One region of the Agarivorans sp. MS3-6 genome, then DNA from elsewhere that is predicted to be linked to it. Evidence: predicted binding sites of a transcription regulator. Region 1 holds the regulator's gene; the other holds the start of a gene.
What was found. The regulator ArgR, encoded in region 1, controls arginine synthesis, uptake and breakdown. The targets are predictions, from matches to a motif close to ANTGAATANNTATTCANT.

Region 1 (16,326 bases):
TCCCCCCCTGACGCTAATGCCACTGCTTCAGTAGTCAAGGTGCTAATTCGCCCGCCACCAACAAACAGAGTCGGCAAATATTGGGCAATACTTACCGCAAAACCTATCGCAAAAGCCAGCAGTAAAGGTTTAGTTAGCATGGGGATTTTTACCCGCCAAAAGCTACGCCAATAGCTTTGTGACAAACTCACCGCCGCTTGCATGTAACGTTGATCATAGCTTTGATAATTATCGACTAACGATAAATACACATACGGTAAAACAAACACCAAATGTGCCCATACCACGCTAATAAACAGACCATCAAGGTGGAACTTAAATAGCTGCACCTGCATACCAAACAAAAACACTACTTGTGGCAATAATAACGGTAAGTACATCACCAGCGACCACCAGCCTGAATGCTGTCGGCGTTGGTGTTGAAATTCTAAACACCCTACAACCAAGATTAAGCTAAGCCCCGCAGATAACATTGCGATAGACAAACTACTGCTTAAAGGCTGGTAGAGATAGGTTTCTGCTTGCTGCCAATAATGTAGGCTCCATTGTGACGGCAGCCCCTCAGGGAAGCGCCAGCGCCACGCAAAAGACCAAATAGCAATAAGCAGCACACTTAAGGCAAGTATCAACACGGTAATCAGTAAGAAGACCCGCGCAGGTGTCGCGCTCGATGCTTTAAGGCGAATGCCTTGCATAGTCCGTCGCAAATTAAACCTAAGATAGAGTTGTTCCAATAGCAGAGCGCCAGCCAAACTGAATAACACCACCACCAACAACAATAAAGCACCAGCGGCACCCGTTAAACGCATCTCTATATTGCTATCACTAAACCACTGCCACACGAGTAAACCCAATGTGGCCGGATGACTGGGGCCGATAATTTGCGCCACATCAACCACGGTGAGTGAGAAGACTAACACTGCAAATAGTGGCAAGCGGATCCTTTTAAGCAACTGCGGGATCAGCACGCTGCGCCACACTTGCGCTGCTGAGTAGGCAAAACTTTGACCAATCGCTAAGCTCGATTTAACTGGCAGCTGTGAGCAAGCTCCCATCACTACCAGCAGTAAAAATGGCAGCTCTTTTATCCACAACGCTAGAATAAGGCTAATCCCCCAACTGTCTTGTGTGGTGGTCCACATTGGCGGATAAGCAAAGCCGGTCAACCAAGGTGATAACCAGCGCATAATCCAGCCGCTAGGCGCCAATAAAAACAATAAGGCAATCGCCATTGCCGCATGAGGAATGGCTAAGAATGGCGCTAGGCTTTTTTCTAATAGCCGCCACCAAGCGCTGTGATAACAGTGCATTGCTATCCAAAAGGCGCTAAATAAGGAAAGTAAGGTTGCAGCCCAACCACTAAACAAGCTTAAGGCAATGCCAGACCACAATGCAGGCTGGGCAAACAAATTCTGCCATGCAGAGAAACTAAAGCGGCTATGTCCCGCTAACGGAAAATAGCCAAAAGCCGGTAACAATGTATCGATAAAGCCGAAAATTAACGGTAACAGCAGCAATCCACTGGTTATCAGTGGAAATACTACCATCGTTTTTTTTCTCGAAAAACTCATCGACTATAGCGGCGCAACCATTCGGCTTCCAATAAGCCCACCCAACTAGCGTGGGGCTCAGCCAATACTTTAGCTCTATCTTCGGCGCTTAAGCTTGCTAAGCTGCTCTGCTGTTTAGCAAAAAACTGTTGCTGTTGTTCCGATAGTTTACTGAGATCTAGTACGCTGGGGTCACCCCAATAATCTAAATCGGCTTTGCGAGCTTGTGCTTCAGGAGACAGCAAGAAGTTCGCCACAACCATCGCCGCCGCGCTAGCGTCACTATTGAAAGGAATAGCAACAAAGTGAGTATTACCGATGGTGCCACTGTCATGAACATAACTGCGTATAGAGTTAGGTAATAAACCTTGTTCTATACCCGCAGCAGGATCGTTAGGGTTGAAGCTAAAACCAATACTCAATTCACCATCATTGACCAGTTGTTGTATTTGTCCGCTGCCGCTTGGAAAGCTTTGACCGCGACGCCACATCAAAGGATGCAACTCATCCAATAAGGCCCACAAGTCTTCGGTCACATCATCAAAGGTTTGTTTATTTACCGGCTGATATAACTGAGCAGGATCAGCGATGGTCTCCAACAATGCCTGTTTAATAAAGGTTGAACCGTAAAAGCTAGGAGGCGCAGGGTAAGTGAACAGCCCGGGGTTAATCTTCAAATAAGTAACTAAATCAGCCATCGACTTAGGCGCTTGCTTCAGGCGCTCACTGTCATAATAAAAGGTGAGTTGCGCTCCGCCCCAGGGCGATTCGAAACCTTCCACAGGAAGAGTGAAGTCATAGAGAAGTGCGGGGTTAGTTTGGTCGGTCAATGCCAAATTCGGCAACTGTTGGCTAAATGGCCCGAATAATAAGCCTGCTTGTTTTAAGCTACGAAAGTTTTCGCCGTTGACCCATACCAAGTCAACACTGCCACCTTGGCTTCTTCCGCTCACTTTTTCGGCTAAAACTCGACTAACTACATTAGCGGTATCAGTAATTTTCACATGGCTTAATTCAATATCGTATTGCTGCTTTACCTGTTCGGCAACCCAACGAATATAAGCATTAATATTATCAGCGCCAGCCCAAGCATTGAAATAAACGGTTTGTCCCTTAGCCTGTGCTGCTATTTCTGACCAACTACTCTTAGCTAGCGATGATAGGCTGAATAAAGTTATCACCAGTACCATGATTAAACGCACGATCACACTCCTTGTTATATTTCGCTAATATCTTCTACAGTCAAAAACCGGATAAGTGCTGACTATCTTTCACAATAAACCAAAATAGTAGTTAATATACAAAAAAACCGCGCCGAGGCGCGGTTTTATCAAGCAATTGAACAGAAATTTATTCTGCAGCAACAACTTGTAGAGTAACAGTAGCGCTAACGTCTGTATGAACTTGAATAACAATTTCAACTTCACCAGTGTTACGTAGTACACCGTTAGAAAGACGAACTTCTGATTTCACTACTTCAACACCAGCCGCTGTAATAGCGTCTGCGATGTCGCGAGTACCGATAGAACCAAATAGTTTACCTTCTTCACCAGCTTTAGCTTCAATAACAATCGCTTCTAGAGCGTTTAGTTTTTCAGCGCGAGCTTCAGATACTTTCAAAGTTTCAGCTAACTTAGCTTCTAATTCTGAACGACGAGCTTCAAAAACTTCTACGTTAGATTTAGTTGCTGGTACAGCTTTACCTTGTGGGATCAAGAAGTTACGTGCGTAACCTGCTTTAACATTAACTTGATCACCCAAACCGCCTAAGTTAGCGATTTTATCTAATAAAATAATTTCCATTACCTTTCCTCGAAATATTCGATTGAGTTAGGCCAATCGCATACAAGAATTTACTTATGTAAATCAGTGTATGGCAATAGAGCCAGGTAACGAGCACGTTTAATAGCGCGTGCAAGTTGACGTTGGTATTTAGCGCTTGTACCAGTAATACGACTAGGTACAATTTTACCACTTTCAGTGATGTAGTTTTTCAATGTTGTAGTATCTTTATAGTCGATCTCTACAACACCTTCCGCTGAAAAGCGGCAGAATTTACGACGACGGAAAAAACGTGCCATAACATTATCCTCGTGATAACAAATCAATTTCAGAAGCATGAAGTACCAATCGGTATGTACCGTTGGCCGCTTTGTGGCTACTTAAAAAGCCACTTACTTTTACCTCACACCCCATACTTATATGCGATGAATCTTGCTTCAAAATATCGCCACTTGCAACTACTGCCATTTGACAATAGGCTTGGCGCGAAAATCCAGCTTCTTGCTGCTGCGAACGATGCTCTAACCAAAACTGGCAGTGAGCAACACCGGCTGGACTGGTAGAGCGTTTAGGTGCGCGTAATACCCGCCCCTGCAAAACCAACCTATTTTCAGACATGCGTCTTATTCTTCGCTAGCTGACTCTTCTTTAGCTTCTACTGCTGGAGCTTCTTCAGTTGCTGTTTCAGTTTCTTCACGACGAGCTGGACGCTCATCATCACGACGAGCTGGACGCTCATCTCTAGCTTTAGCAATTGCAGACATCTCTGTAACAGCAGACTTAGTGCGCATGATCATGTTGCGGATAACAGCATCGTTGAAACGGAAAGCAGTTTCCAATTCATCGACAACTTCTGCGCTGGCTTCAATGTTCAAAAGAACATAGTGTGCTTTATGCAGCTTCTCAATTGGGTAAGCCAATTGACGGCGGCCCCAATCTTCCAAGCGATGGATGTTTCCGCCGTTATCATTGATAACTGCAGAATAACGTTCGATCATACCTGGAACTTGTTCGCTCTGGTCTGGGTGGACCATGAATACGATTTCGTAATGACGCATGATTGCTCCCTACGGGTTATAGCCTCGTTCATGGTACAGTCGAACCGAAGAGGCAAGGAACTAAAAGTAAAATGACTGTTTTAGGGGCGCTGATTCTATGCGAAGGTGAGAATTTAATCAAGCTAAATAAAAGCCACTGCTAGATTAACTATTCAGTGGCTTTTAATCAGCAAACAAGTGGAGGCTTAGCGACGCTGACGAACCGCTTCAAATAAACAAATTCCCGCAGCGACAGAGACGTTTAAACTTGATACAGCCCCTAGCATGGGTAGCTTGATTAGCTCATCACAGGTTTCACGTGTTAAGCGGCGCATACCGGTACCTTCAGCACCCATAACAATAGCCATAGGGCCTTGTAACTTTGTGTCGTAAATAAACTGTTCGGCCTCGCCAGCGGTGCCAACCACCCACACGCCCATTTGTTGCAACTCTCGCAGCGTTCTGGCGAGGTTGGTCACCACCACTAGAGGGACGGTTTCAGCCGCGCCACTGGCCACCTTACGAACCGTGGCATTTAACTGCACCGAGTTATCTTTAGGTACAATCACCCCCACCACCCCAGCAGCATCGGCATTACGTAAACAAGCGCCTAGGTTATGCGGATCGGTGACACCGTCTAATATCAAAAATAGCGGCGCTGTCGTTGATTCAACTAATTGCTTAAGATCGTGTTCGTTATACCCTCGCCCCGCTTTAACCCGAGCCACAATCCCTTGGTGTTGAGTGCTTTCGGCTTTGTCGTCTAGGGCCTTACGTGGCATAAACTGCACCGATGCCCCTAAACGACGAAGCTCGTTAAGCAAAGGAAGTAGCCGTTCATCTTGACGACCTTTTAAAGCAAATACTTCGATAATTCGCTCTGGGCTTCGTTCTAATAAAGCTTGCACAGCGTGCAAACCATAAATTACTTGTTGGCTCATGATTGATTCTTCTGTTGTTTAGCGGCGCTGCGCTCTTGTTTACCAGGGCGTTGCTTACGTTTCTTTTTCGGTTTTTTACGCTTAGGGCTAGCCGACTCATTATTGCCTTTAGCTTTGTTGGCTTTTGGGTCACGCTGCTGCCAAGGGCTAAAACCCCCTTTATTTTCTGTGCCAGAGTCTTTATTGGTCTCACTAACAGCACTCGGTTGGCGGCGTTTACCTTTATTTTTGGTATCGCGATGGCGCGGCTTTTTCTTGGCCGTTGCTGGCTTCCCGCTAGCGTCTTCTTCTCGGTTGGCGGCAAAACGCTTACCACGAGGAGGATTGCTAGGTTTAGCCCTGCGGTTTGGCCGGTCAAACTCATCTTCTTGGCCGTCTTTGTTGACCAAGATAAATTCCATTTTTCGGTCCGCCATATTGACTGACGCTACCTTCACCATTACCGCATCACCAATGCGAAAACGTTTAGCGGTTTTCTCTCCCACTAACAATTGGCGTGCTGCATCATAATGATAATAATCGCCACGTAAAGAATTGATGTGTACTAAGCCGTCGATATGGAACTCATCTAAACGCGCAAAGAAGCCAAAACCCGTTACCGCGGCAATGGTCGCTGAATAAACCATCCCCACATGATCGAGCATATATTCACATTTCAAACTATCTGACACTTCTCGTGTGGCGTCATCGGCACGTCGCTCGGTCATTGAACAGTTTTCGCCAAACTTTTCCATCTCATCTTCTGAGTAGCTGTATCCGCCAGTGGGGGTCCACTTATTACTAATGGTGTTACCAGCCGCTTCGGTATCTTGCTTGTTGACCAAATACTTGATCACTCGATGCAGCAATAAGTCAGGATAACGCCTAATTGGTGAGGTGAAATGCGCATAAGATTTTAGTGCCAGACCAAAATGCCCAAGATTATCGGGCTGATAAACAGCCTGCATCATCGAGCGCAGCAACATCGTTTGAATAAGTTCTAGATCAGGGCGCTGTTGGATGTCTGCAACCAATTTAAAGTAATCACTAGGTTGAGGTTCGTCCCCGCCACCTAGCGGTAGGCCAAGTTCATTTAAAAAGCCTCTAAAATTAGTTAAACGCTCTTTACCCGGTTTATCGTGAACCCGATATAAAATGGCTTGTTGCTGCTTCTCAACAAACTTTGCCGCCGCCACGTTTGCTTGAATCATGCACTCTTCAATCATCTTATGTGCATCATTACGAGTCAGCGGAACAATTTGCTCAATTTTTCGCTGTGCATTAAAAATAAAGCGGGTTTCTTGGGTTTCCAACTCTATGCCACCACGTTGCGCGCGACTCACTTTTAATGCGCTATATAAACGGTGTAGCTCTTCTAGATGCGGCACTTGCTGGGCATAACGTTCAATTAGGGCTTCATCACCCTCTAAAATCGCAGCTACTTTGTTATAAGTAAAACGCGCATGAGAGTGCATCACTGCTTCATAAAACTTATAGCCAGATAATCGCCCCGCAGCGGAAATGGTCATCTCGGCCACCATGCACAAACGATCAACCTGTGGATTCAGCGAACACAATCCATTGGATAGCTGTTCGGGCAACATCGGAATAACTTGGTCAGGAAAATAGACCGAGTTACCACGCAGCAAGGCTTCTCTATCAAGTGCAGAGTCAGGTCTGACGTAGTAAGACACGTCAGCAATGGCGACCCATAAACGCCAGCCTCCCGATTTTTTAGCTTCACAGTAGACCGCGTCATCAAAATCTCGCGCATCTTCGCCATCAATCGTCACCAATGGAAGAGCACGTAAATCTACTCGCTGTTGTTTAGCGGCTTCGTCGACTTCTTCTTCAAGCTTGCTAACGGACTTGCTAACAGCCTTTGGCCATTCATGGGGAATATCATGATTACGCAGCGCCACTTGTACTTCCATGCCAGGCGCCATTTTCTCACCAAGAATATCGATAACTTTACCCACCGCCAATTTCGGCGCAGAGGGTCGGCTAATGACTTCAACCACCACCACTTGGCCTTGACGAGCACCAGCAGTATCACTTTTGGCAATTAAAATATCTTGGTTAATACGCGAATCATCAGGCACCACATAACGGTGGTTACCTTCAACAAAAAAGCGCCCTACCAATTCAACTTTACGCTGTTTCAGTAGCTTAACGATTTGTCCTTCTCTACGACCACGCTTATCCATACTCGAGGGAGCGGCCAACACAAAATCATTATGGAAGACCTTGCGCATTTCTTTGGCGGGTAGGAATAAATCGCTACCTTCTTGAGTGGTTTTAAGAAACCCAAAACCGTCTCTATGACCAATAATAGTCCCTGTCACTAAGCCTAGTCGTTCTGGTAAGGTAAACGCGCCGATGCGGGTGGTTACCAAGAGGCCCTCTTCAAGTAAGTGAGCTAAGGTAGCACCAAATTGCGCACTTTCTTCAGGGCTACACAAAGCGTGTAACCAATCTTTAGACACCGGCGCCATCTCTTCATTGAGAGCAGCCAAGAGGGTCGATTTTAAGGTGGCCGACACAGCCTGATTTTGCATTAACTAACCTGCCAAAATTAAACAAATAAAGGACTATCCTTTATAGAATAGTCCTATGGTAATGCTTTGGGCAGGCCTTTAGTAGGGTTGGTTGCTTGCTTTAGCTTTATCAACCACATAATTGGGCATCTTCTTGGCTAAAGATGCCAGCAGTAAACTAGCTTCACGGTGCACCGCTTTATCAGCAATGATCGAGTGATGAAGCCAGCGATAGGCGTCTTCGTAATCATAAGGACTGCCTTTGCCTTCAACATACAAGGCCACCAATCTTAGCTGTGCAGGTAAAAAACCTTGGCCAGCGGCTTCGCGCAGTAAAGGAATTGCCTTGGCATAATCTTGCTGTACTAACGTACCGGTAGCGTAATAGCGACCTAGCTGCTCCATTGCCGCGGCTAAGCCTTGATTGGCCGCTCGCCACATATACATAACGCCAAGTTCAGGGTTTGGGTCAACACAAACGCCCCAAGCTAACATGTCGCCCCACAAAAATTGATAAGCCGGTATAGCCACTTTCTCTGCACGAGCACCAATATCTTCAACCAACTGGCATTCATCGGCTTTTACTCGAGCCAAGTGCTGGTTATTGTTAATCCATGAGATCAGCTCAGCTTGTTTATAGATTTGCACCGCACCAATATCTGAGGGGCTAGTATATTCTGTTGGATCGACTGGCACAGCAGCTTGCTGCTCGGCATCGAGCTCATCATCCACTGACAGAGAATCAATGGACTCTGCCATAACGGGCAGGGTTAATGCTGCGACCAGCATAAAGCTAATTAATTGCTTATTCATTTGCCGTTCCTATCTTTTAACAGCGTTCTGCTAACAGTTAAGCTATCGGCACCTCGGCAAAAAGCTGAAGGCCCTTTTGCGGGTAAAAAAAAGGAGTGCAAGCACTCCTTTATCATCGTTTAGGCTGAGAGTTTATACAAACTCGACACCCTTATCGATGTCGCCATGTAGGGTATCTAACATGCCGTCAATAGCCGCTTTTTCAAAAGCGCTAATGTCACCGTAAGGTAAGATTTCAGCTACGCCTTGTGGGCCCAAACGCACCGGTTGAGCGAAGAATTTAGCGTGTTCGCTACCGCCATCTACGTAGGCGCACTCAATCACATCTTCGCCTTGAGCCGCTTTCACTAAGGACAAACAAAAACGTGCAGCGGCTTGGCCCATAGATAAGGTAGCGCTACCGCCACCCGCTTTAGCTTCAACCACCTCTGTACCAGCGTTTTGAATACGCGTGGTCATCGCGGCAATTTCTTCATCAGTGAATGAAATACCGTCTAGTTGCGATAACAATGGCAAGATAGTGACGCCACTGTGCCCGCCAATAACATTAAGCTTGATGTCTGCAGGGTTTAAACCTTTTGCTTCAGCAATAAAGGTTTCTGAACGAATAACATCAAGTGTAGTTACACCAAACAATTTTGCGGGGTCGTAAACACCGGCTTTTTTCAACACTTCAGCAGCAATTGGTACCGTGGTATTAACCGGGTTAGTGATAATACCGATACAGGCTTTAGGGCTCGTAACTGCCACTTTCTCAATCAGGTTTTTAACAATACCTGCATTGATATTGAACAAATCTGAGCGGTCCATACCAGGTTTGCGAGCAACCCCAGCAGAAATTAATACGATATCAGCACCTTCAAGTGCTGGTGTTGGGTCTTCGCCTGCAAATCCTTTTATAGCCACCTGGGTAGGTATGTGGCTCAAATCAACAGCAACACCAGGTGTAACTGGGGCGATGTCATAAAGCGAAAGTTCAGAACCAGCAGGTAACTGGGTTTTTAATAGTAATGAAAGGGCTTGGCCAATTCCGCCAGCGGCACCTAATACGGCAACTTTCATCCAACTTCTCCATGCTTTTTTGTAATTGTAGAGGGGATGTCTTTACAGACAGCAAACACGATAGCCGAATCCACATCAAAATACAATTTAGCAACATTTTTAAAGCAACTATAAAACAGAAAAAGCCTGCCTTAATCACACTTTAACAATCTCACTTAAGACCTTGGTCTAACAGTGTTTGTCACTAGAAAAAGGATTGGTATATGGTTTGGTAGTTACCATTATTTTTTAACACTTTAAGCGCATGGTTGATTTGCTTCAGCAGATCGACGCTTTGCTGTGATACAGCCATACCCAAACCACTCGCGGGGTAGCTTTCTTCTGTTTGAATGACAAATTTCGGATGCTGGGCTAACCAATAGTGAGCGGCGGCAGAATCTAAAAATACCGCATCGATTTTGGCTTGCTGTAAATCGTTTAAAGCTAACTGGTAGCTGGGGTAAGCAATGGATAAGAACGCGGGCCGCTGGCTACGTAAAAAGCGTTGAAAACTCGAACCGCTTTGCACCGCTACCGCCGCTCCCTCGGTGACATTAACACCTGCAGTGCTTAAGTAAACAGCGGTATTAACAAAATACGCATCGCTAAAACTCACCGTCTGTTTACGCTGTTCGGTGATATCTAAAGCAGAGATGGCTACATCGTAATGCCCTGCAGCAATACTGCTTAGCAGACTGTCAAAGGGTTGGTGATAAAATTCACATTGGCGATTAATCTGCTGACAAATCGCCTTCGCCAATTCAATATCGAAACCGACAATGCTCTTATGTTCATCAAATGATTCAAAAGGCGGATAAGAGGCTTCAGTGACCACGCGTAGCGGTTGCACTGCCGCGTAACTAAGCTGAACGAAAAAAAGCGGAACAAATAATAGTGATTTTAAGCACATAATCATTTACACATGATAGCGAGTAGCCCCTATCTTAATGCAGCTTTAGCTATGCAAACAACTAATAGATAAAACTCACGCTCCAATAGTGTGTTTAGCTATGCATTTATATGCACAAAACTAGAATAAAGTTGATATAGCATAAAAAGTTGGAGACAATAAACGCGGACTTATAAGCTCGGACCTCCGATGAAGTATAGCGACAAACAAGAACAATTAGTAAAAGCCTTTAAATCACTATTAAAAGAAGAGCGATTTGGCTCACAAGCCGAAATTGTAACGGCCCTACAAGATCAGGGTTATGAAAATATAAACCAGTCAAAAGTCTCACGAATGCTGAGTAAGTTTGGCGCGGTCCGCACCCGTAATGCCAAAATGGAAATGGTTTATTGCTTACCCGCTGAACTAGGGGTTCCGACGGTTTCTAGTCAGCTAAAGATTTTAGTCCTAGAAATGGACTTTAATGATGCTTTAATCGTTATTCATACCAGCCCCGGCGCCGCCCAACTTATTGCTAGGCTGCTTGACTCTTTAGGTAAGGCTGAGGGCATATTAGGTACCATTGCCGGCGACGATACCATTTTTATCACCCCGACTCGCCAAGTTGATATCGCCAGCGTATTTCAATCAGTGAAAGACCTATTTGAAATAGGGTAAACGGTTTGAAGTTTTCCTCAAAAGCTAGCTTTTGGGGAAAACAAACGCCGCATCTTTTTCTACTGACAACCACACTTTTGTACCAGACATCGCTTGCCAGTGATCCCGCATTCGCGCATGAACAACTCGCTCAGGCATCGTGGCCAACTGCAATCTAAAATGAGTTTCATTGCCCATTGCATGTACCGATATTACAGTGGCTTCAACAAGTTCACTGTTCTCCAATTGATGTACCACGACATCCTTAGCACGAATAATCACTTCTACTGGATGATCGTCAGCAATATGCTTAACCGTAATCTCACCCAAAGGTGTCATTACGCTGCCTGCTTTAACCTTCGCCACAAAACGATTACTGGGGCCAAATAAAGCGGCAACAAAAGCATTTTCCGGATGCAAATAAATATCTTGCGGGCAGGCATTTTGCACAATACGCCCTTGCTCCATAACAACAATGCGATCAGCAATGAACATTGCTTCAAGGGGATCGTGAGTCACCATTACCGCTGGAGTATTGCTTTTTTTAAGAATATCTAGGGTTTCTTCTCTAACCTGTTGGCGCAAATGTTCGTCTAGCGCTGAAAATGGCTCGTCTAACAACATGGTATTAGGTTCTGGTGCTAACGCGCGAAGTAATGCTACACGTTGTTGTTGACCGCCAGATAAGGTGTGCGGATAACGCTCTAGTAGGCCTTGCATTCCCATACTATCAATACTGTCTTCGATCCATTGGCGACGCTGGGCAATATTTTGCTGCTTGCGCAAACCATACTCTATATTAGCCCTAACACTCATGTGTGGAAACAATGCATAGTCTTGAAACATCATACCGATAGCCCGCTGTTCCGGCGGAAGGTGGGTCCCCGTGGCAGGAGAAGCGACTAATGCCTCTTGCAAATACAACTCACCGCTTTGCAAACGCTCTAAACCTGCAATTAAACGTAACAAGGTGGTTTTACCGCAACCAGAGGGCCCCAGCAAGGCGACTATTTGGTTTTCTTCAACCTCAATATTAATGTCTTTAAGTGCTTGTTGCTCACCGTAAAAGTGATTAACTTGACGTAACACAATACTCATTGTTGTTTTAGTTTCCTTTGCGGCCAGAGCCTGATGAACCAATGTTTCGGCTCATAATAATCACCGGGATAATACCCGCCAACAAAATGGTCAAAGCCGCTAATGAGCTTTGCTCCAATTGTTCAAGCGAAGCAAGATCCCACACTTGAGTGGATAAAGTATTAAAGTTAAATGGCCGTAAAATAAGCGTTATCGGCAATTCTTTCATGGTATCAACAAACACCAACAGCATCGCTGTCAATAAACTAGGTCGAATCAATGGCAAATGAATACGCCATAGTGTTCTACCTGATTGCGCTCCCAGCACTCGAGAAGCGTCATCCATTTCTGGGGTAATTTTACTTAAACTGGCATCCAGAGTTCGATAACTAAGTGCAATAAAACGTAACGAGTAGGCCAGAACTAAGGCCCCGCCAGTACCGGTAAATAGCAAGCCAAGCGGATAATCAAACCACGCCGTCATTAAACGATCTAGGGCGTTGTCTAACAAGCCTAAAGGGTAAAGAATCCCTACCGCCAACACCGCCCCAGGGATGGCGTAACCTAAGGTCGCCGCCTCGGCGATGCTCCTCATCTTGGCGCTTTTCGATAGACGCACACCATAAGCCAGCAATAAACCTAACACCGTGGTAACGATGGCTGCCATTGCCGCGAGCGAGAAGCTATTCCAAGCACTACTCATGTATTGCTCTAAACCAGAGTCGAGATTACGCAGTGCGTAATTGCTCAACACCGCAATCGGTAATAAGAAACCTAAACCAATCGGCAACAGACATAACCCCGTTGCCAGCCAAGCTTTTGCTCCTTTTAGCGGCTCTGCAAACATGGCTGGAGATTGGCCAGTTAGCTTGTAGAACTTACCGGCATTACGGCTATAACGCTCTAAGCCCAGTAACAAAATGGAAAAGCTCACCAACATCATTGCAATCTGCGCAGCAGCGGAGAGACTGCTCATATTTAACCAAACGTCAAAGATACCAGCGGTTAGTGTTGGTACCGCAAAAAATTCTACGGTGCCATATTCGTTAATCGTCTCCATTAACGCCAGCGTCACCCCGACAACAATGGCGGGTCGCGCTAAAGGTAAGGCAACGTTGAAAAAACTTTGCGTTTGGCTTTTACCTAAACAGCGACTCATTTCGAAAAGTTGTGCGGCCTGCTCTACAAATGCGGCGCGCGCCAATAAGTATACGTAGGGATATAATACTAAGCTGAGTACCGCTATAGCCCCTTGAATAGAGCGTATTTCAGGAAACCAGTAATCACGAGCTGTTTGCCAACCAAATAACGCCCTCAGGCTTTTTTGTACAAAGCCTGCATACTCCAATTGATCGGTAATAACAAAAGCTAAGATGTAGCTAGGTACGGCTAAAGGTAACAATAAGCCCCAGACCAGCATCGACTTAAGCGGAAAATCAAAACGCGTCACCAACCACGCGGCGCCGGTGCCGATTAGGCTCGTAAAGAACGCCACCCCAATACATAACAACACCGTATTTTTTACGTAAATCCAAAACACCGTATCGAGTAAATGCTGCCAAATTTCCAGGTTATTCGCCCAAGACAATTTGACCAAAGTGATAACAGGAACAAAGGCCAATAAAGCGATACTTACAGCTATCCACACCCAACGGTCAAATTGAGGTGCAGCTGTAACCAATCCAAATGAATGGGGTGTAGAGGGTTTACTCATAGTTTCCAAACAGACCGGCTGTCGTTAATACAGAAAAAGCTGACCCAAGGTCAGCTTTATAAAGCTTGGTAATATAAACTAAGTTTATCAACCTTTACATATCAAAGCCAACACGGTCAACTAAACGTGCTGCTGCTGCGCGCTGCTCTGCCACCGCCTGCAATGATATACGGTCAGCTTTAAAATCGCCTAAGCTCTCAATGTACTCATCGGTTTGAATTCCCTGACGAACCGGCTCTTCAAAATTCGCGGTAGCGTAAAGGCCCTGTGCTTGCTCACCGGCTAAAAATTCGAGTAACTTAATAGCATTGGCTTTATTTTTAGCCGTTTTCAATAAACCTGCGCCAGAAATATTGATGTGCTGGCCACGGCCACCCACCTGTTGGTCCAAGTATTCAACACGAATATTTTCTGCCCATTGCTGCTGCTCGGGGCTTTTGGTGTTGTAATACATTTTGCCCATGTAGTAACGATTAGCGATGGCTAAATCACATTGCCCCTCAAATATGGCCTTAGCTTGAGCGCGGTCATTACCTTGAGGTTTACGAGCTAAATTATCTTTAACACCACGTAACCATGTTTCTGCAGCAGCTTCACCGTCTTCTGCGATAACCGAAGCGATAAGCCCAATGTTGTAGACGTGTTTACCAGAGCGAGTACAAATACGCCCTTTCCACTTAGGGTCCGCTAAATCATTCAGCGAGTTTAACTCCCCAGCTGCAACCCGATCTTTATGTGCATAGATAACCCGAGCGCGGGTAGTCAATGCAAACCAAAGGTTTTCGGGGTGGCGTAAATGCGCAGGAATAACCTCATTAATCAAAGCTGAATTAACAGGCTCAAATAAGCCCGCTGCGCGAACTTCTTCCAAACGGCCAATATCCACAGTAAGCACTAAATCGGCTGGATTATTGGCACCCGCCGCCTTGATTTTTTCGGTCAAGCCTTTCTCTGCATGAACAACATTTACTTTGATGCCCGTTTCTGCAGTAAACGCATCAGTAAGCGGTTGTAGCAAACTTTGCTGACGGTACGAATAAAGGTTAACTTCTTCAGCAGCAAACGCCGGTATAGCAACCACCAGTGATACTACTAAAGCCGTTAATGAAGAGAATGGTGTATTTTTCACGAATTAATCCTTTCACAACAAGTTAAATACAAATCGTTATCATTTGGCTTTAGATTAGCACGAGTAAAAGGGATTGACTATGTTTTAAAACAAAAAAAGGCCTGCTAATGCAGGCCTTTTTGATAATTAAATATTCTTAGTTAGAAGATTTTACTGTTACAAACTCTGGGTATGCATCGATACCACAATCATGTAAGTCCATACCGTTCATTTCTTCTTCCTCTGAAACCCGGATACCCATTACCGCTTTCAGAATGCTCCATACGATGAAGCTTGAAACAAATACCCAACCGAAGATGGTTAATGCACCAATGATTTGGCCAGAGAAACTTACACCGTCGTTAGTTAGTGGAACAATCAATAGACCGAACAGACCCACAACACCGTGAACAGAGATAGCACCTACTGGATCATCAATCTTAATCTTATCGAAGAACACGATTGAAGCCACTACCAATACGCCAGCAACCGCACCGAATAACGTCGCTTGAAGCGCTGTAGGAGTAGAAGGCTCAGCAGTAATAGCAACTAGACCTGCTAACGCGCCGTTTAGAAGCATGGTTAGGTCAGCCTTACCCCATGTTAACTTACATACGATAAGCGCAGTAATTGCACCCGCAGCTGCAGCTGCGTTGGTGTTAAGGAAAACCATCGCCACAGAGTGAGCACTTGCAGCATCGGCCAGTTTCAATACAGAACCGCCGTTAAAGCCAAACCAACCCATCCATAAGATGAAGGTACCCACAGTCGCTAGCGGCATGTTTGAACCAGGAATTGGGTTAACAGAACCGTTTTTGCTGTATTTACCTTTACGAGCACCTAGTAGTAATACACCTGACAATGCAGCAGCGGCACCGGCTAAGTGAACAATACCAGAACCAGCGAAGTCAGAGAAACCAAGGTCACCAAGGTTGTATAAACCAAATACGTCTGCACCGCCCCACGTCCAGCTACCTTCTAGAGGATAGATGAAACCAGTTAGCACTACAGCGAAGATTAAGAAAGCCCAAAGCTTCATACGCTCAGCAACCGCACCAGATACGATAGACATTGCCGTTGCAACGAATACTACTTGGAAGAAGAAGTCAGAAGCGCCTGAGTATACGCTGCCGCCATCAAAGCCAGCGTCTTGTTTATCAGCGATAACACCTGCTAAATCAAAAGCTTCGATACCCGATAA
Region 2 (16,326 bases), 1.4 Mb from region 1:
GCCGTCGGTAATGACTCCATCAGCAATCATTTTTTCAGCCAATTCGCTATTCAACTGCGCGACTAACTGTTTGTTTTGGTCAAGCACACCGGCAACATCAGACAGCAATACCAATTGACCTTGCAACAATTGACATACTGCAAGTGCCGCTTGGTCGGCATTAACATTGTAAAGTTCACCGTCTTTGCCAATGCCAATTGAGCTCATTACTGGCACATGACCAAGTTCAATCAAGCTAGTGAGTAACGCGGGGTTACCCACTGATGCCTCACCCACATGCCCCAAACGCGGGTCCATTTGTTCTACGTGACACGAACCCGCATCGCTTAAACACAAACCCACTGCCGACAAACCCGCTTTTAAAGCTTGAGCCAACAGCAGTTTATTACTGGTGCCCGCTAGAGCCCCTACTACATAGGGGATTTGCTCTTTAGGTGTTACCCGTAAACCGTCTAACTTTTCAGAGACAAAGCCAGTTTTAGCCAGCACGTCTTCAACCACCACCCCACCACCATGCACTAATACGATGGGTTGGCTGACCTGCTGTAAAGCAGCAAACAAGTTATCTAAGGCTTGCGCATTATTCAATACCGCGCCGCCTAATTTAATGACCAATGGTTTCATTTTTGAATCCTTAAATTAGCGATTCGGTAACAGCAAAGCCATTACGAATATTTAAACACTGTATGGCTTGGCTAGCCGCGCCTTTCAGTAAGTTATCTTCGGCAGAGACCACAATCAAGTCATCACCTTGCTGTTGCCAAGCTAGATCAATAAATGGCGTATGCTCAACGTTACTAATAGAAGGCCATTCGCCATCTAACAGGCGAACAATATTTTGCCCAGCGTAGGCTTGTTGGTAAGCCTGATTAACTTGCTCTTCAGTCGTACCCGCTTTTAAACAAACATTAATGGTGGCCAGAATACCTCGTTTAAAATTACCTAAATGTGGAGTAAAAATAACCGGATGGCCTAAATGAGTGGCAATCTCTGGTTGATGACGATGATTAAATACGCCATAAGGACTTAAACTGACTTCGCAGAACGAACTGCCGAATGAGGCTTTACGCCCTGCACCACTCACACCACTGGTTGCATTAATAATGGCTTTACTGTTTGTGTCAATCAAGCCTGCTTCTGCCAAAGGCTTTAGCGCTGTTAACGAGGCGGTTGGATAACAACCGGCCACTGCGACCAAATCCGTGAGCTTGATTTGCTCGGCATTCCATTCAGCTAAACCGTATACCGCTTGTTCCAATAACTCGGGAAATTGATGAGTAAACCCATAGTATTTTTCGTAAAATTCCGCACTTTCAACTCGGAAGGCACCCGATAAATCGAATACCTGACAGCCAGCGCCTAATAAGGCACTCGCTAAGTCATGACTCACTTCGTGGGCGGTGGCGAGTAATACAATGTCAATATCGGCAAAAGTGCTGGCAATATCAGCCACTATTAGCGGCTGAACTGGGGCATCAACTACACCTCGGAGTTTACCGTGCAAGCTAGATAAGGCCTTGCCTGCGTCTAAGCTACGTTCTGAGACAAACAAACCAGCAAGCGCCAATTTGGGGTGTCGACTCACATAGCCCGCCAACTCAGCACCGGTATAACCACTTGCTCCGATAATTGCAGCCTTTAACATTGTTTCCTGTTTCCTTGAAATCGATGGCATATTAGTTTTTTTAGAAGCGTTTTTCACTCATTAGCTGAACAAAAAGTCACTTTTTAAGCAGTAACAAAAACACCGCGCTTCTAGTATAAGCGGAGCATACCACAAGCAATTCTTTATGCAATAATAATGAATTTTTATTTATTATTTGGTGTCGGCGTCACCACATACAATATAAAATGATAATTTGCAGTACACTCTTTTACAGCAATACTCTATCAGTAGTGTGTAGAGTTATCTCAATCCAAGCCTGATTCTCTGTAATTTAATTACAGGTTTTTTGACTATATGGCTGGCCTTAGGTATGTTTTGGGTCGTAGACTTGGATGATTTAGTAAAAAAATTTCAATAAACGCTAGCAAACGCAATCAGTGAAGGAATAAGAATGAGCCAGAATATGCCTCAGGAAATCAACGCGTCGTTACGAGGAAACGTAAACTTACTCGGACAACTGCTTGGAAATACGATCAAAAGCCATATGGGTGAAGCGTTCTTAGAGAAAGTAGAGACGATTCGCCAGCTAGCTAAAGCCTCTCGCAATAATGACGACCAAGCTCGAGAGCAGCTATTAGAACTATTGCGTAATCTTAGCGATGACGAACTACTGCCGGTTACTCGTGCATTTAGTCAGTTTCTCAACTTGGCCAATATTGCCGAGCAATTTCATACGGTATCGAGAAATTGCGAAGGTAGCACTTGCGCTCAAGATCCGATTGACTTGGTATTCCAAAAGCTAAAACAAGAAAACCTCAGTGAAGCTGAGATTCACCATGCGGTAGCCCAGCTTAATATCGAATTGGTATTAACTGCTCACCCAACCGAGGTAACGCGTCGTACCTTAATCAATAAACACGTGAGTATTAATAACTGTTTAGATTGGTTAGAGCTCGACTTACCAGAGCGTGAGCGTGAAAACTTACTAGGCCGCTTGGAACAATTGATTAACCAAGCTTGGCACACCGACGAAATCCGTCAACAACGCCCGACTCCGGTCGATGAAGCTAAATGGGGCTTCGCGGTTATCGAGAACTCACTATGGCAAGCAGTACCAGAATTTGTTCGCCAGCTAGACAAAAAGCTCGCTAAACATTTTGATATGCGCTTAGCACTAGACTGCGCTCCTGTCGTGTTTTCATCCTGGATGGGCGGCGACCGTGATGGCAACCCGTTTGTTACCGCTAAGGTTACCGAAGAAGTGTTGCTTTCAAGCCGCTGGGTAGCGGTAGATTTGTATTTAAAAGAAATACAAATTTTAGTTAGTGAGCTGTCGATGAGTGACGCCAATGAAGCGCTATTAGAACAAACCGGCGATCAGAGCGAACCTTATCGTGCACTATTAAAAGTGTTGCGCAGCGAGCTACAAGAAACCCATGATTACCTCACTGCTAAATTAAAAGGCCAATATACCGAAGCGCGCGATATTATTACCAATACCGAGCAATTACGTGAGCCGCTAGAGCTTTGTTACTACTCGCTACAAGATTGTGGCATGGGCATTATTGCCGATGGTACCTTGCTTGACCTACTGCGCCGTATTGCTTGCTTTGGTATTAACTTACTGCGCTTGGACATTCGCCAAGATAGTGGTCGCCACGAAGAAGTGTTTTCTGAAATCACCCGTTACCTAGGCATGGGTGACTATGCCCACTGGAACGAAACCGACAAACAGCATTTCTTATTACAAGAATTAAACTCTAAGCGTCCCTTATTCCCTCGCGATTGGGAGCCCAGTGAAGCAGTACAGGAAGTTCTGGATACTTGCGCCATTATTGCTAAACAAGAACGCGAAGCACTCGGTATCTACATCATTTCGATGGCGAGTGAGCCATCTGACGTATTAGCAGTGCAACTGTTATTACAAGAAGCGGGTTGCCCCTTCCGCTTACCGGTCGCGCCATTATTTGAAACCTTAGATGATTTGAATAACGCACCAGCCACCATGAGTAAGCTATTGTCGGTAGACTGGTACCGTGGCTACATCTCGGGTCAGCAACATGTCATGATTGGCTATTCAGATTCAGCCAAAGACGCCGGCGTATTAGCAGCATCATGGGCACAATATCGTGCTCAAGAGGCTCTAGTGTCGATCTGTGAAGGACACCAAGTAAATCTTACCTTGTTCCATGGACGTGGCGGTACGATTGGTCGTGGCGGCGCTCCTGCGCATGCGGCCTTACTCTCGCAACCACCGGGCTCTTTAAAAGGTGGCTTACGTGTGACCGAGCAAGGTGAAATGATCCGTTTCAAATTCGGTTTGCCTAAAGTCGCTTTAGACAGCTTAAATTTATACGCCAGTGCTGTGCTTGAAGCCAACTTAGTGCCACCAGTTGAGCCAAAGCAAGAATGGCGAGAAGTAATGGATCAAATCGCTGAAAATTCGTGTGATGCCTACCGCGGCGTAGTGTGGGGCGAAGAAGACTTTGTACCTTACTTCCGCTCGGCAACACCTGAGCGAGAGTTGGCCAAGTTACCCTTAGGGAGTCGCCCAGCTAAACGTCGCCAAGATGGCGGTGTAGAAAGCCTGCGCGCAATTCCTTGGATTTTCTCATGGAGCCAAAACCGCTTATTGCTACCAGCATGGTTAGGTAGTGGTTCGGCCTTTGAAAGCCTGATTGAGCAAGGCAAAGCCGATTTACTTCAAGAGATGCGCACCTGGCCATTTTTTGATAATCGCTTAGCAATGCTTGAAATGGTCTTCATGAAAGCGGATACCTGGCTATCAAAAATCTATGATGACCGTTTAGTAGAACCTGAGCTACAGGTACTAGGTGAGAAACTGCGCGCGGATCTAGAAAGATCTCGAGCGGCAATTTTGTCATTAGCACCTGAGCATCGCTTATTAGCAAACCAAGCTTGGGTTGTTGAATCGATTAACTTGCGTAACCCTTACATTGACCCACTACATGTACTGCAGGTAGAGCTACTGAATCGTTCTCGTGCCAGTGAAGAGTTATGCCCAGTGGTTGACCAAGCCTTAATGGTGAGCATTGCCGGTATCGCAGCGGGTATGCGTAATACAGGTTAAGCCAGTACTCACTTAAGTGTAAACAACCCCGCTCTTGCGGGGTTGTTCGTTTTTAAACTAGGTAAAATACAGCACAAGGCTATAAAATTAGCATGGTCTTGCGCAACAATGCCATTTAGCCAAATGGCTCATTGATAGTTAGGATGTCTTCAATGCAACAATTTAAGGGATGGTTGTTTCTCGCCTCGTTATTGCTCTATCTGCTGTACGCCTTTGGCCTTATCGGTATTGGCTTCGCTACGATAGTCGCTTGGGGAGCTGCGGTCGTTTATCTCCCCCAACTCAGTCGCCCCATTAGAGTTCAAGCAGGCTGCTTACTGACAATAGGCATCGCATTGTTAGTATTTGCGGCAAGCCAAGATACTTGGTTAAGCGCAACAGACATTCTATCTATTAACTTGCCCTTACTTGCGATGTTTAGCGCGGTATCATTCCTGGCTCTGGCTAACCCCGAAAATCAACAAGACCCCTTACCAAGCGGTAAACGCAGTATTGCCACCACCGCGTTAGGGGTCAACCTACTTGGCGCCATTATTAACTTATCTATCGTTTTTATCGTTGGTGATCGCTTGGCCAAACAACAACCACTGAGTAATGCCCAACAAAAAGTATTGATGCGTTGCTTTTGCGCCGCCGCTTGGTGGTCTCCCTTTTTCATTGCCACTGCAGTGTCGATAACTTATGCCCCCGGCATGCAGTGGCTAGATGTATTACTACCGGGCGCACTAATGGCCTTAATCGCCTTAGCGTTTACCATCACCGAAGTATCATTGCGCAATAAAGACAACTTTGCAGGTTATCCGGTTCGCCGAGAAAGCTTAACTATCCCTTTAGTGCTCGCGATAACCGTAATCAGCTTGCATTTTGCCTTTCCTGAATTCAGCATTATTTTAATGATAACTTGCTTAGCTCCGATGGCAGCACTGGCTTTTTCTAAAGGCAAATCAAAAGTACTGGTTGCACGCCAATTTATCACTCACCGTCTGTCCAACGTAGGTAGTCAATACGTCTTGTTTTTAGCGGCGGGGGTATTTTCAGCGGGGATTAAAGCCTTATTGTTGGCTTATCCCGACACACTAAGCCTGCACAATGTAAGCTTTAACCACCAAACCTTTGCGGTGGTGCTAGCAATGATGATAGTGGCCTGTATGTTAGGCATTCATCCGGTAATTAGTATTTCTTTAGCCAGCCCTTTGCTATTGCCACTTAACCCAGAGCCAAGCCAGTTGGGCTTTTTGTTTCTGAGTTCTTGGGCGATATCTACCGGCAGTAGCCCCCTGTCGGGTGTAGGCTTAACCATGATTGGTCGTTACCAGTTTAGCACTCAGCAGATCCTGAAGAACAACTGGTATTACGCGGTAATCATGTGGTTAATATGCTCTGGGGTAAACGCCTTGCTCATGTAACAAGGTCGGCAATATGATTGCTCGTTTACAATAAAGAACGTTCATTTGCTTTAAATTCGTAGTTGGGCATTCGCGGTCTATCTCATTTATGCCCCATTGTTTGTTTGGCAGATAGTCCAATAACACCTTAAAAACTCGCCTTCACACTTAGCAAAACTAATCGTTTTACTAAGTGCTTCTGCAATGCTTTCTAGAGGAAAACTTGTCGAAAACTGAACGTTTATCACTGCGGTCCATCATCGAACTAAAGAACTTATAACGGGGTGGCCAAATTTAGTTGACCACTACAGTGCTTAACTAAATGACGATAAAGCCAAAACCCACACGGCCCAGCTTCATAAACCACGCAAAGATGAGTAGCCAAGTCTTTGTATTTTTTGATAAGTTTATTGATAGAACGAATATTGGTGGGAATGGTGCTATGAAATACAGGCTCATCTCTCCAGTTATCAACACAATAAGCGACATCTGTGGTTTCTTTGTGAACGTCTAGTCCTATGAAAAACGTGCTAGATGTAGCCATGTCGATCTCCTGTTCTGTTATGACTTTGCATCTAACAGTGTGGCTCTAGTTTGACTACCCCACGATAAACGCAGGAGGTCGGCACTTTCACCGGGGGAGCATTATGTCTAGGGTTCAAGGATGATTTCGGAAAACTTTTCATGGTCTCAGAGTACTTATCTAAAATACAATTCTATCGATTATGATCTTCATAACGATTTTGATTTCATCGAGATAAATTATATGATTGAAAATCAATCAGTTATTCTTAAGTGGAAAAGAGGTGCTGGAAATTGGGTAAATCAAAATCAACCTAATTTCATTGTTCTAAATATATCGAATGTATCTCAGTTTGAATTTAAGCCAAGAGATTCTGAAATACCTTTCACAGAAGATGATTGCTTAGAAAGTTTTGGTTTTATATCAGGTGATGATTGGTGCGATGGTCAATTCTGGGTTGATAAAGCACCAGATGATAGCTGGCTTTGGTCATTTATTTTTCAGTCTGGAGCTGAAATTATAATTGGGGCTAAATCAGCTATTGTGAAAATTGAACCCTAATTGGACGTTAACTCCAACTGTTCCATACTCCCGCTAATCGGAAACACCTTTGAACAAGTGAATGCCCTAACAAGCTTGTGTCCAACAGTTTGTTAGGAAGTAATCATAATTTATTGCCAATCAACTACAGGTACAAAAACCTAGCATTGCTAGGCTTTTATAAGGTTTAGTAGAATTAACAACTAAGCAGGCACCGTTTCCGCTGGACGAACCCCCAGAGTATGACAAATTGCATAGGAAAGTTCAGAACGGTTCAAGGTATAAAAATGAAAGTCTTTTACCCCTTCTCGTGATAACACCTTAACCATCTCAATCGCCACACTAGCGCCCACCAAATTGCGGGTAGTTTGGTCATTGTCCAAACCAGCAAATTGGCCATGTAACCACTGCGGTACCTTTACATTAGCAAAAGAAGCAAACTTCTTTAAGGTGTTGTAATTTGACACCGGCAAAATACCGGGAATAATTTCACCTTCTATGCCCACCGCTGCGCAACGGTCACGAAAACGTAAATAGCTTTCAACATCAAAGAAAAACTGCGTAATAGCTTGGTTTGCTCCGGCGTCCATCTTACGTTTTAAGGCCAACAAATCCGCTTGGGCACTTTTGGCTTCCGGATGCACTTCAGGATAAGCGGCCACTGAAATATCAAAATCAGCCTCTTGTTTAAGCAAGCTGACTAAATCGCTAGCATACATCGCAGGCTTTGCAGAACCTTGCGGTAAATCACCCCTTAAAGCGACGATGTTACGAATACCACTATTCCAGTAATCCCGAGCAATTTGACGCAGCTCATCAGGCCTTGAGTCGATACAGGTTAAATGTGGGGCTGCAGCTAAACCGGTTCGGTCTTTGATCGCTTTAATCACATTATGGGTTCGGTTACGGGTGCCAGAATTAGCACCATAAGTGACGGATACAAATTTTGGCTTCAAGGTTTGCAAGCGTTCGATGGACGCCCACAAAGTTTGCTCCATGCTTTCGGTAGTCGGCGGGAAAAATTCAAACGACACATTAATATCGCGATTAAGCTCACTTAAGCTTTGATTGAGTGTTTCGATCTGTTGTGCGTGGTGAAATCCCATTACCTTCTCCATTAAAGACTGATAGACGTCTATACCGCTAGATAGTAACTCTGTGTTAATTTAAGTCAACCAGCTTCATGTTGTTGATAACATAAAGTGAATTAATTTCAATAAGGGGAAATTATATGCCTATCGCTGAGTATACGGCTAAGTATGAGATTGACGCTAAAGCGAACCACGATTAACAAGCTAAAGATAATGTAAGGTCCACCATCGGCCTTATGGCGTCAGTTTAAATGGTAGGGCTAGTAATCAATTAGCAGGCTGGTTTAGCCTTGAAAGGCGTGTATTGAATCGCCGTTACCCACCACTCTTTAAGCCCCGTTGGCGTTGTCACAAATACATCATCATCGACTTGCTTGCCAATCAAAGCTCTAGCCATGGGTGAGTCTATCGTTATGTAGCCAAGCTTGGGATCTATTTCATCGGTACCCACGATGCGATATTGCACTACCTCACCCGCTTCGTTTTCCAGCTCTACCCAAGCGCCAAAGAACACTTTGCCATTTTGCTGAGGGTAATGATCAACAATCTCTAAGGCGTCTAGGCGTTTATTTAAAAAACGTAAGCGAGAATCAATCCGGCGTAGTTCACGCTTACCTTCTTTGTATTCAGCATTCTCTGAACGATCGCCCAAGGCGGCCGCTTCAGATACCGCTTGGGTGACTTCTGGGCGTTTTACTTTCCAAAGATATTTAAGCTCTTTGTCTAATTTATGCCAGCCCGCACGGGTAATAAGATTGGTTTTCATACGCATTCTACTATTCTGCCTAAGCCGCCAATTATAAACGACTTAGGCAGTAAAATGATAAAGCAATAAGCTAAATATGTGGCTTGGTGGTTTCGCGTTTAACTAACTCAACGGGAGGAAGCCTAAAGCTATTGCTATCACCACCATTAAGCATATCTAACATCGTTAATGCCGCCGCATACCCGGTATCGAAAATAGGTTGGCGAACCGTGGTTAATGGTGGGATAAAGAATGCTGCACTAGGCACATCGTCAAACCCAATCACCGAAATGCGTTCTGGTACCGGTCGTTTTGCTTGATATAGCGCCTGCATAGCACCAAATGCGGTTAAGTCATTTGCCGCAAAAATGGCCGTATATTGCCTTTTGTTGGCCAATAAACGTTGTACCGCCTCAAAACCACCTTTTTCAGTAAAATCACCTTGCTCAATTAACGCAAGCTTGACCGGTAAACCAGCATGCTCCATCGCTTGCGTATACCCTTCTAAACGCTGCTGGGCATCAGGGTGCCCTGCCGGCCCCTTAATATGAGCAATTTCTCGATGCCCTAATTGAATAAGGTGATTGGTAGCCATATAAGCACCCACCGAGTTTTCAATTTTAATCGAGCGTAAACGCGCCGCTTCAAGATCTCGACCTAACGCGACTATTGGTTTTTTCTTTGCGTACTCAATAACTTGAGAATCGCTCAAACCACCAGTCACTATAATAATACCATCAACCGAGCGCGATAAGAGTAGTTGCATCGACTCCATTTCTTCTTCGGTATTCCAGTGGCCAGTAACAATGATGTGCGAATAGCCTTGAGCTAATAACACCTCTTCAATCCCGCGTAGAATAGAAGAATAGAATGGGCTATCGGGATGCTGTACCAGTACTCCGATAGTCATCGTTCGACTACTGGCACTGGCCCCTGTTTGCTGACCAGGCTTATAGCCTAGCTCAGCCATGGCGGATTGAATTTGCTTTCTCTTGGAATCTGAAACATAAGTGGTTTGATTCATAAATCGAGATACAGTACTGGGCGAAACGCCCGCTAATGCAGCCACATCATAAACAGTAGAGCGTTGATCTGATTTGCTTTTATCTTTCACAGTAATTCTCTGAAATCTTGATCGAGTTACCATTTTATCCCTCATTACACCCAATACAGAAGCCATTGAGCAGTCAAGGAATAAACCCCTTTGCTCAACTATATACTGCTACTTAGCTAAGAACTTGCTTTGAGTAAAATTATGCATGAGAACGCCGTAGCAGATCACATATTCGAATAGCAAAGCCCTTATCTGAGTAGCTTTTTTGTGGTGTAAATAGTAAAGGCCGACATAAGCCGGCCTACTTTTTACAACAACCGTGTCGCTATTTCGTTAACGCTTTTTCATCTAAAGCGCTTGTTACCCATACCAACGGCGCATTCCAGTTAATGGTAATCTCGTTTAATGTCCATGCTCCAATCTCGTCGGCAAAACAAGTTTGAGCAATACAATTACCCTCTAAGGTTGCAGCGACTGGGTCACTAAAACTAATAGAGTTTGGGCCACCCGATAACGCGCCTGGTGCTGGAACCGGTGATTTCTCATCAGCTTGGTGCGCCCAAAAACGGTGATGTGGGTTTTTCAATGGGTTACCACCGTAACCTGTGATGTAAGACTGATCCATTGGGTTACGCCCAAGCAGATAATCCATACCATGCGCCAGCGTTTGCATGTAATGTGTCTCACCCGTGTAATCAGCGGCATAAGTGAGAAATATTCCGCGGTTAACAATATTTGAGTTTGAACCCCAAGGATATTGCTCAGCAGTGTAAGGGATATAGTAACCCTCTTGAGATAACTGCTTAGAGTATGCATCTGCTGTAGCAATGATATTAGCGCGAGCTTTATCACGTGTTGCTTGATCGAGTTTACTAGGTACTAAGGCTAAGCTTAGGGTACCTGCCGAACTCAAATCCTGCCAAAATAAATCACCACTCGCGGTTTCATCGCCAACTGGCGCCGCCAAAAATGCCGGAGAAGCTTTTAAAGCAGTCAAGTATTGTTGCTCACCAGTGCTAATAAATAACTCTGCCGCAGCCCAATAAAACTCATCGGCTAACTCAAGGTCACCGTAGGGACCAGAGCCAGTAAAGTTATCATAAGCATACACCTCTGGGTGTTTGGCAGCAGCCTGCCAAGCGCGGCTCGCAGCATCTAAACATTGCGCTGAAAACTCAGCATCAATGTCTTTCCAGATACGAGCACACTGGGCTGCAGTAGCCGCAAGGTTGAGGGTAGCTGCAGTACTTGGTTGACCAACGTAACGCTTCATAGTGTCTTTATGAGGAGGCAGAGGCATGCCCGTCCACTTCTCATCGGCTACTTTATGAAACACCAAGTTAGATGCATCAATTTCAGTAAGCTTGAGAGCATCAATATTGTCTTGTTGATTACCCACTGGTACCGCAACGCGTTTACCTTCTGGAATTTGCATCGCCAGCATAAACTCCATATTCCAGCGAGCTTCATCCAGTAAATCATTAACCCCGTTGTTCATTTCAGGCAATAATTGCTTACCATCAGCAAAAGGCTCAGGAACCTTATCTATAAATTGTGAGCGCTCATAAAGGTTCATCAACGTCCAGGTACTAATTCCACCATTTACCACATACTTACCGTGGTCACCGGCATCATACCAGCCACCGGTTAAGTTCATATCGAAATCACAACCCGGCCAGCGGTTACCTTTAGCATCCTTTTTGTCAAAACAACTAACGGTATCATTGGGGTGACCTGCTGGGCGAGCAAGATCAGGGCGTTGCACATAATCAGCTTTAATGTCTATACCACTACGGTTTTGATAGAAATAACTTAAAGCGTCATGTTTGAGTTCAGAATAGATATCTTCAGCAATGCGGAACGGGTGGCTGGTTTGACCGTTAGCCGTTAAGGTTAGCCCTGTTTGCGGCGTTTGAATGTGGCTAAAATCAGCGCGATGAACGTTCTCACCAGATGCTTTATTCAAGCCAAATACACGGGTTTTTCCGCTAGCAACAACTTCTCCATTAGCGTCATTAAGCTGCCAAAAAATCGGTTGTTGAGCGTCACTATCAATGATGGCGAATTTCTCGGCTTTAGGGAAAAAACCTACCTGATTAAGCCTAACTAAAGGTATTTTCTTCTCTACCTTATAATTAACACCCTTGACAGAAACCCCGCTGAAACAAACTGTTGCAGCTTTTTGCGCGCCAAGTTGAAATTGAAACTCGGTCTTGGGATCACTTTTCTCTTCTTGAACAAAGCTAAAATTAAACTGCTCCGCTTGTTTACCGATTGTAATATCTTCTAGAAAGAAATGGGTATAAGGAGGGCCTTCATGTTGAATCAAGGCCTTAAAACCGGTTTCCTCGGTCGCTCTTGCAGTAAATTGCACTGCATAGCTCTCGCCTTGGGCTAAACCTAAACCTGCTTGACCAATAATCACATCCCAAGCATTGCTACCTGGTTGAGCGATCTCGATACACGCCTCACCAGCGTTGGCCGCAAGCTTACCGCCGGCAGACCACCAACCATTGGTGGCTTCACTAAACTGACCATTTCGTAGCATTTCCTTGGCGTCAGCCGCTTGCGCATCGAATCCTGTGAATGCAACACTGCACATCAATACACTGGCACCTAAACCATATATCTTAATCTTGTTGGCGCTCATTGAGCTCTCCTTGAACATGAGACGTTTTACTTAGCTCAACCATAATCGGAGTGGAAGCGTAAATTAAGGTTTAAACTCACATTCCCATGACACAAGCCGTGACACGATGAATATCTATGAACTACTTATGAAAAAAATTTAGTCTGGTGAAACTGTTTTCACTACTCTGTTTATTATCAGCGGGATGATTGCACTTGCAGCGCTTACAGAACTGAATATCATAGTGTTCCATACTACGCTGTAATCGCAGCCCCCTAGAATAAGCAAACACATGTCAAATATAGAACAACAAATCGCCACTGATATTAGTGCAAGTTATCAACAGGTTAGCGCTGCAATCAAACTCTTGGATGAGGGCGCCACAGTGCCTTTTATTGCTCGTTATCGCAAAGAGGCCACCGGTGGCTTAGATGATGGACAACTGCGAACCTTAGAACAACGATTAAGCTACTTACGTGACATGCAGCAGCGTCGACTAAGCATTCTCAAATCAATTGCCGAGCAAGACAAACTCACCCCGCAACTTGAACAAGCGATTAACGCCACCAGCAGTAAAACCGAATTAGAAGATCTTTATCTTCCTTATAAACCTAAACGCCGCACCAAGGGACAAATAGCGATAGAAGCAGGCTTAGAACCGCTTGCCGAGGCATTGCTACAACAACCCGATACCGCTCCCGAAATACTGGCCGAAGAATTCATTAACCTAGAGGCAGGTTTTGCCGATAGCAAGGCGGTATTAGATGGCTGCAAATTCATCCTGATGGAGCGCTTTGCAGTGCAAGCGCCACTCTTGGCCCGTTTACGCCAGTACTTACTAAACAACGCGCAGGTTAAAGCGTGCGTGATTGAAGGCCAGCAAATAAACGGTCAAAAGTTTCAAGACTACTTCGACTATCAAGAAGCCATTGGTAAAATCCCATCACACCGCGCGCTAGCGATCCTTCGCGGGCGCAACGAAGGCGTGCTAAATCTTAGTGTCGAAGTAGAACAAACAGACGCGCTTAGTCATCCGGCCGAGCAAATTGTCCGTGACTACGTGCAACTAACACCTAAGGGTGTAGCCAGTGACCAATGGGTAAACTCGGTTGTGCAGTGGACGTGGCGGGTTAAACTCAAGCTACAGTTAGAAACTGAATTACTTAACCAACTGCGAGAGCGGGCCGATGACGAAGCTATCTCGGTGTTTTCACGCAATCTTAATGACTTATTGATGGCCGCCCCGGCAGGTCCCAAAGCCACCCTAGGTTTAGACCCTGGTTTACGTACAGGCGTAAAAGTGGCGGTGGTTGATGCGACTGGTAAACTCGTTGCCTACGACACAATTTACCCGCATGCACCGCGTAATAATTGGCAAGGTTCGCTAACAACATTGGCAAGCTTAGTGACTAAATACCATGTAAAACTGCTAAGTGTCGGCAATGGTACCGCCTCGCGTGAAACCGATAAACTCGCCGCAGACCTAATTAGTATGTTGCCTCCGCAAGGCATTCAAAAAGTCATGGTTAGCGAAGCTGGAGCTTCGGTTTACTCTGCCTCAGAACTGGCTGCCAATGAGTTTCCAGATTTAGATGTGTCTATTCGTGGCGCAGTATCTATTGCTCGCCGCTTACAGGATCCCCTTGCCGAGCTAGTTAAAATTGAGCCAAAGGCCATTGGTGTCGGCCAATACCAACATGACGTAAGCCAAAGCAAGCTATCACTGCAGCTAGATAGCGTGGTTGAAGATTGTGTGAATGCCGTCGGTGTTGATATTAATATGGCGTCCGCGCCACTACTGAGTTTTGTTGCTGGACTCAACACCACCATCGCGCAAAATATTGTAACTTACCGCGATGAAAATGGTGCTTTTACATCGCGCACGGCAATAAAAAAAGTCGCCCGTTTAGGCCCTAAAGCCTTTGAACAAGCCGCCGGTTTTTTACGGATTAACCATGCAAAAAATGCCCTAGATGGATCAGCGGTTCATCCCGAGGCCTATCCTGTGGTTGAAGCGATAGCCAAACATAGTCAGTGCCAAGTGAGTCAGCTAATCGCCAATAACGAACGCTTAGATAAGCTAGACCCAAAACAGTTTACCAATGATAAGTTTGGTCTACCTACCGTTACTGACATCATTGCCGAACTCAAAAAACCAGGGCGCGACCCTCGCCCAGAATTTGCTACCGCAACCTTTAAAGAGGGGGTAAACACCATCAATGATCTTAAACCCGCCATGCGCCTAGAAGGGGTAGTAACCAACGTCACTAATTTTGGTGCCTTTGTTGACGTAGGTGTGCACCAAGACGGATTGGTGCATATATCCTGCCTTGCCAACCATTTTGTTAAAGACCCCCATCAGGTGGTAAAAGCGGGAGATATTGTAAAAGTGAAAGTTTTGGAGCTTGAACCCCAGCGTAAACGCATTGCCTTAAGTATGCGCTTAGACGATGAAGTTCAGGCAAACAAAACGTCAAAGCCAGTGGCTAGCCAAACCAAGCAGCGCTCAGCCCCTAAGCCAAAGGCCAACAATACAGGAAGCGCCAAACCCATAAACAGTGCCTTCGCTGATGCCTTTGCTAAAGCCAAAAAATAACCATTTATTGGTCAATGGATACACTAAATGTGAGTTTATCGGTAGAGGTGTCGAGCAGCGCTGACTTTAGGCTTGTAAGCTAAACTGTGACTGTGGGCGGAATGCAGCAGCGCTGGCATAGCGCTGCTCAATGTTTTGATTACGTTCCTGCATTTGTTGAGCTATATCGGGGAAACGTTGTTGCAGCTGCTGGGCTTTATCTCGCTGTTGCGCCAACTCTTGCTCTACGGCAGTTAATCGATCTTCAACGCCAGTTAGCGGCTCATCTGCTGCTTGCCCTTCGCTAAATTGGCTGCTACTTAATTGTTGTTGCGCCTCAGCCGCCTTTTGCTGAGCTTGGGCGGCGACTTGCCGGTCTTGACTTGACGGCTCGGCAGGCGCTAAAGCGGCACGTTGCACTTGTTCCATTTTAGCAATGGTAGCTTGCGGGTCACCGGGGATCTCGCTGGTGCTAATAGACACCTCGCCGCCAACGGCATACTGCTTGCCGTCGGGGCCACGTTCTAACTCTAATTTGGCAGCACTTGCATATTGCCCGCCAACCGCTTGATGTTGGGCTTCATGAATTCTAACTTCACGGTCTCTAGCGCTAAGCTCATCCACTTTCTTCTGCTCACTGTCAGTGAGCTCTTGTTGACCTTTTGGTGAAGCGCTAGCTTGATCTGAGTTCGACTCTTTGCCTTGCTGATCTGAATCTTTAGCTTGTTGTTGCTGTTGTTGTTCTTGGCCTTGCTCTCCTTGCTCACGAGCATGCGCCTCCCGCTCCTGCACCCTAGCTTGTTCTTGAGCTTGCGGATATTGGGCAGTAACTTGAGGTTTACTACGATCTTTCTCTGCGCCCACTTCAGGTTCTTTAGCAAAGGTGGCCACTTCTTTAGGCTGTTCAATAACTTGACGCAATTGATTATCGCGTCGCGCTGAATCGGTAGGCGGGCTGAGACTATTGGGGATGATATTAGGTAAAGAGACATTGATATTCATGCTAGGCCTCAATATCCAATAACGAACCCATCATTGTCGACTCGGTTTGAATTAACTTAGCGCCAGCCTTTGCGTACAACTCGGC

Region 2: a site for ArgR is predicted at 1,801-1,818, ahead of argC (N-acetyl-gamma-glutamyl-phosphate reductase). Genes of this name have one in related genera too.

What each region holds. Positions count from the first base shown of each region.
Region 1 covers NZ_CM134202.1:3,158,526-3,174,851, reverse strand. Annotated here, with positions in the region: gene ACVFI8_RS14560 (ABC transporter permease) at 1-1,547, opposite strand, end outside; gene ACVFI8_RS14555 (ABC transporter substrate-binding protein) at 1,568-2,752, opposite strand; gene rplI (50S ribosomal protein L9) at 2,901-3,353, opposite strand; gene rpsR (30S ribosomal protein S18) at 3,404-3,631, opposite strand; gene priB (primosomal replication protein N) at 3,636-3,950, opposite strand; gene rpsF (30S ribosomal protein S6) at 3,956-4,390, opposite strand; gene rlmB (23S rRNA (guanosine(2251)-2'-O)-methyltransferase RlmB) at 4,576-5,313, opposite strand; gene rnr (ribonuclease R) at 5,307-7,847, opposite strand; gene ACVFI8_RS14520 (tetratricopeptide repeat protein) at 7,926-8,639, opposite strand; gene mdh (malate dehydrogenase) at 8,772-9,701, opposite strand; gene ACVFI8_RS14510 (transporter substrate-binding domain-containing protein) at 9,886-10,530, opposite strand; gene argR (transcriptional regulator ArgR) at 10,780-11,247, shown strand; gene ACVFI8_RS14500 (ABC transporter ATP-binding protein) at 11,272-12,324, opposite strand; gene ACVFI8_RS14495 (ABC transporter permease) at 12,332-14,017, opposite strand; gene ACVFI8_RS14490 (extracellular solute-binding protein) at 14,112-15,146, opposite strand; gene ACVFI8_RS14485 (ammonium transporter) at 15,283-16,326, opposite strand, start outside.
Region 2 covers NZ_CM134202.1:1,721,361-1,737,686, forward strand. Annotated here, with positions in the region: gene argB (acetylglutamate kinase) at 1-624, opposite strand, end outside; gene argC (N-acetyl-gamma-glutamyl-phosphate reductase) at 635-1,645, opposite strand; gene ppc (phosphoenolpyruvate carboxylase) at 2,058-4,697, shown strand; gene ACVFI8_RS07790 (hypothetical protein) at 4,850-6,103, shown strand; gene ACVFI8_RS07795 (hypothetical protein) at 6,357-6,626, opposite strand; gene ACVFI8_RS07800 (hypothetical protein) at 6,747-7,166, shown strand; gene metF (methylenetetrahydrofolate reductase) at 7,349-8,251, opposite strand; gene greB (transcription elongation factor GreB) at 8,508-9,002, opposite strand; gene ACVFI8_RS07815 (substrate-binding domain-containing protein) at 9,073-10,095, opposite strand; gene ACVFI8_RS07820 (glycoside hydrolase family 9 protein) at 10,361-12,685, opposite strand; gene ACVFI8_RS07825 (Tex family protein) at 12,957-15,260, shown strand; gene ACVFI8_RS07830 (putative metalloprotease CJM1_0395 family protein) at 15,327-16,241, opposite strand; gene ACVFI8_RS07835 (hypothetical protein) at 16,243-16,326, opposite strand, start outside.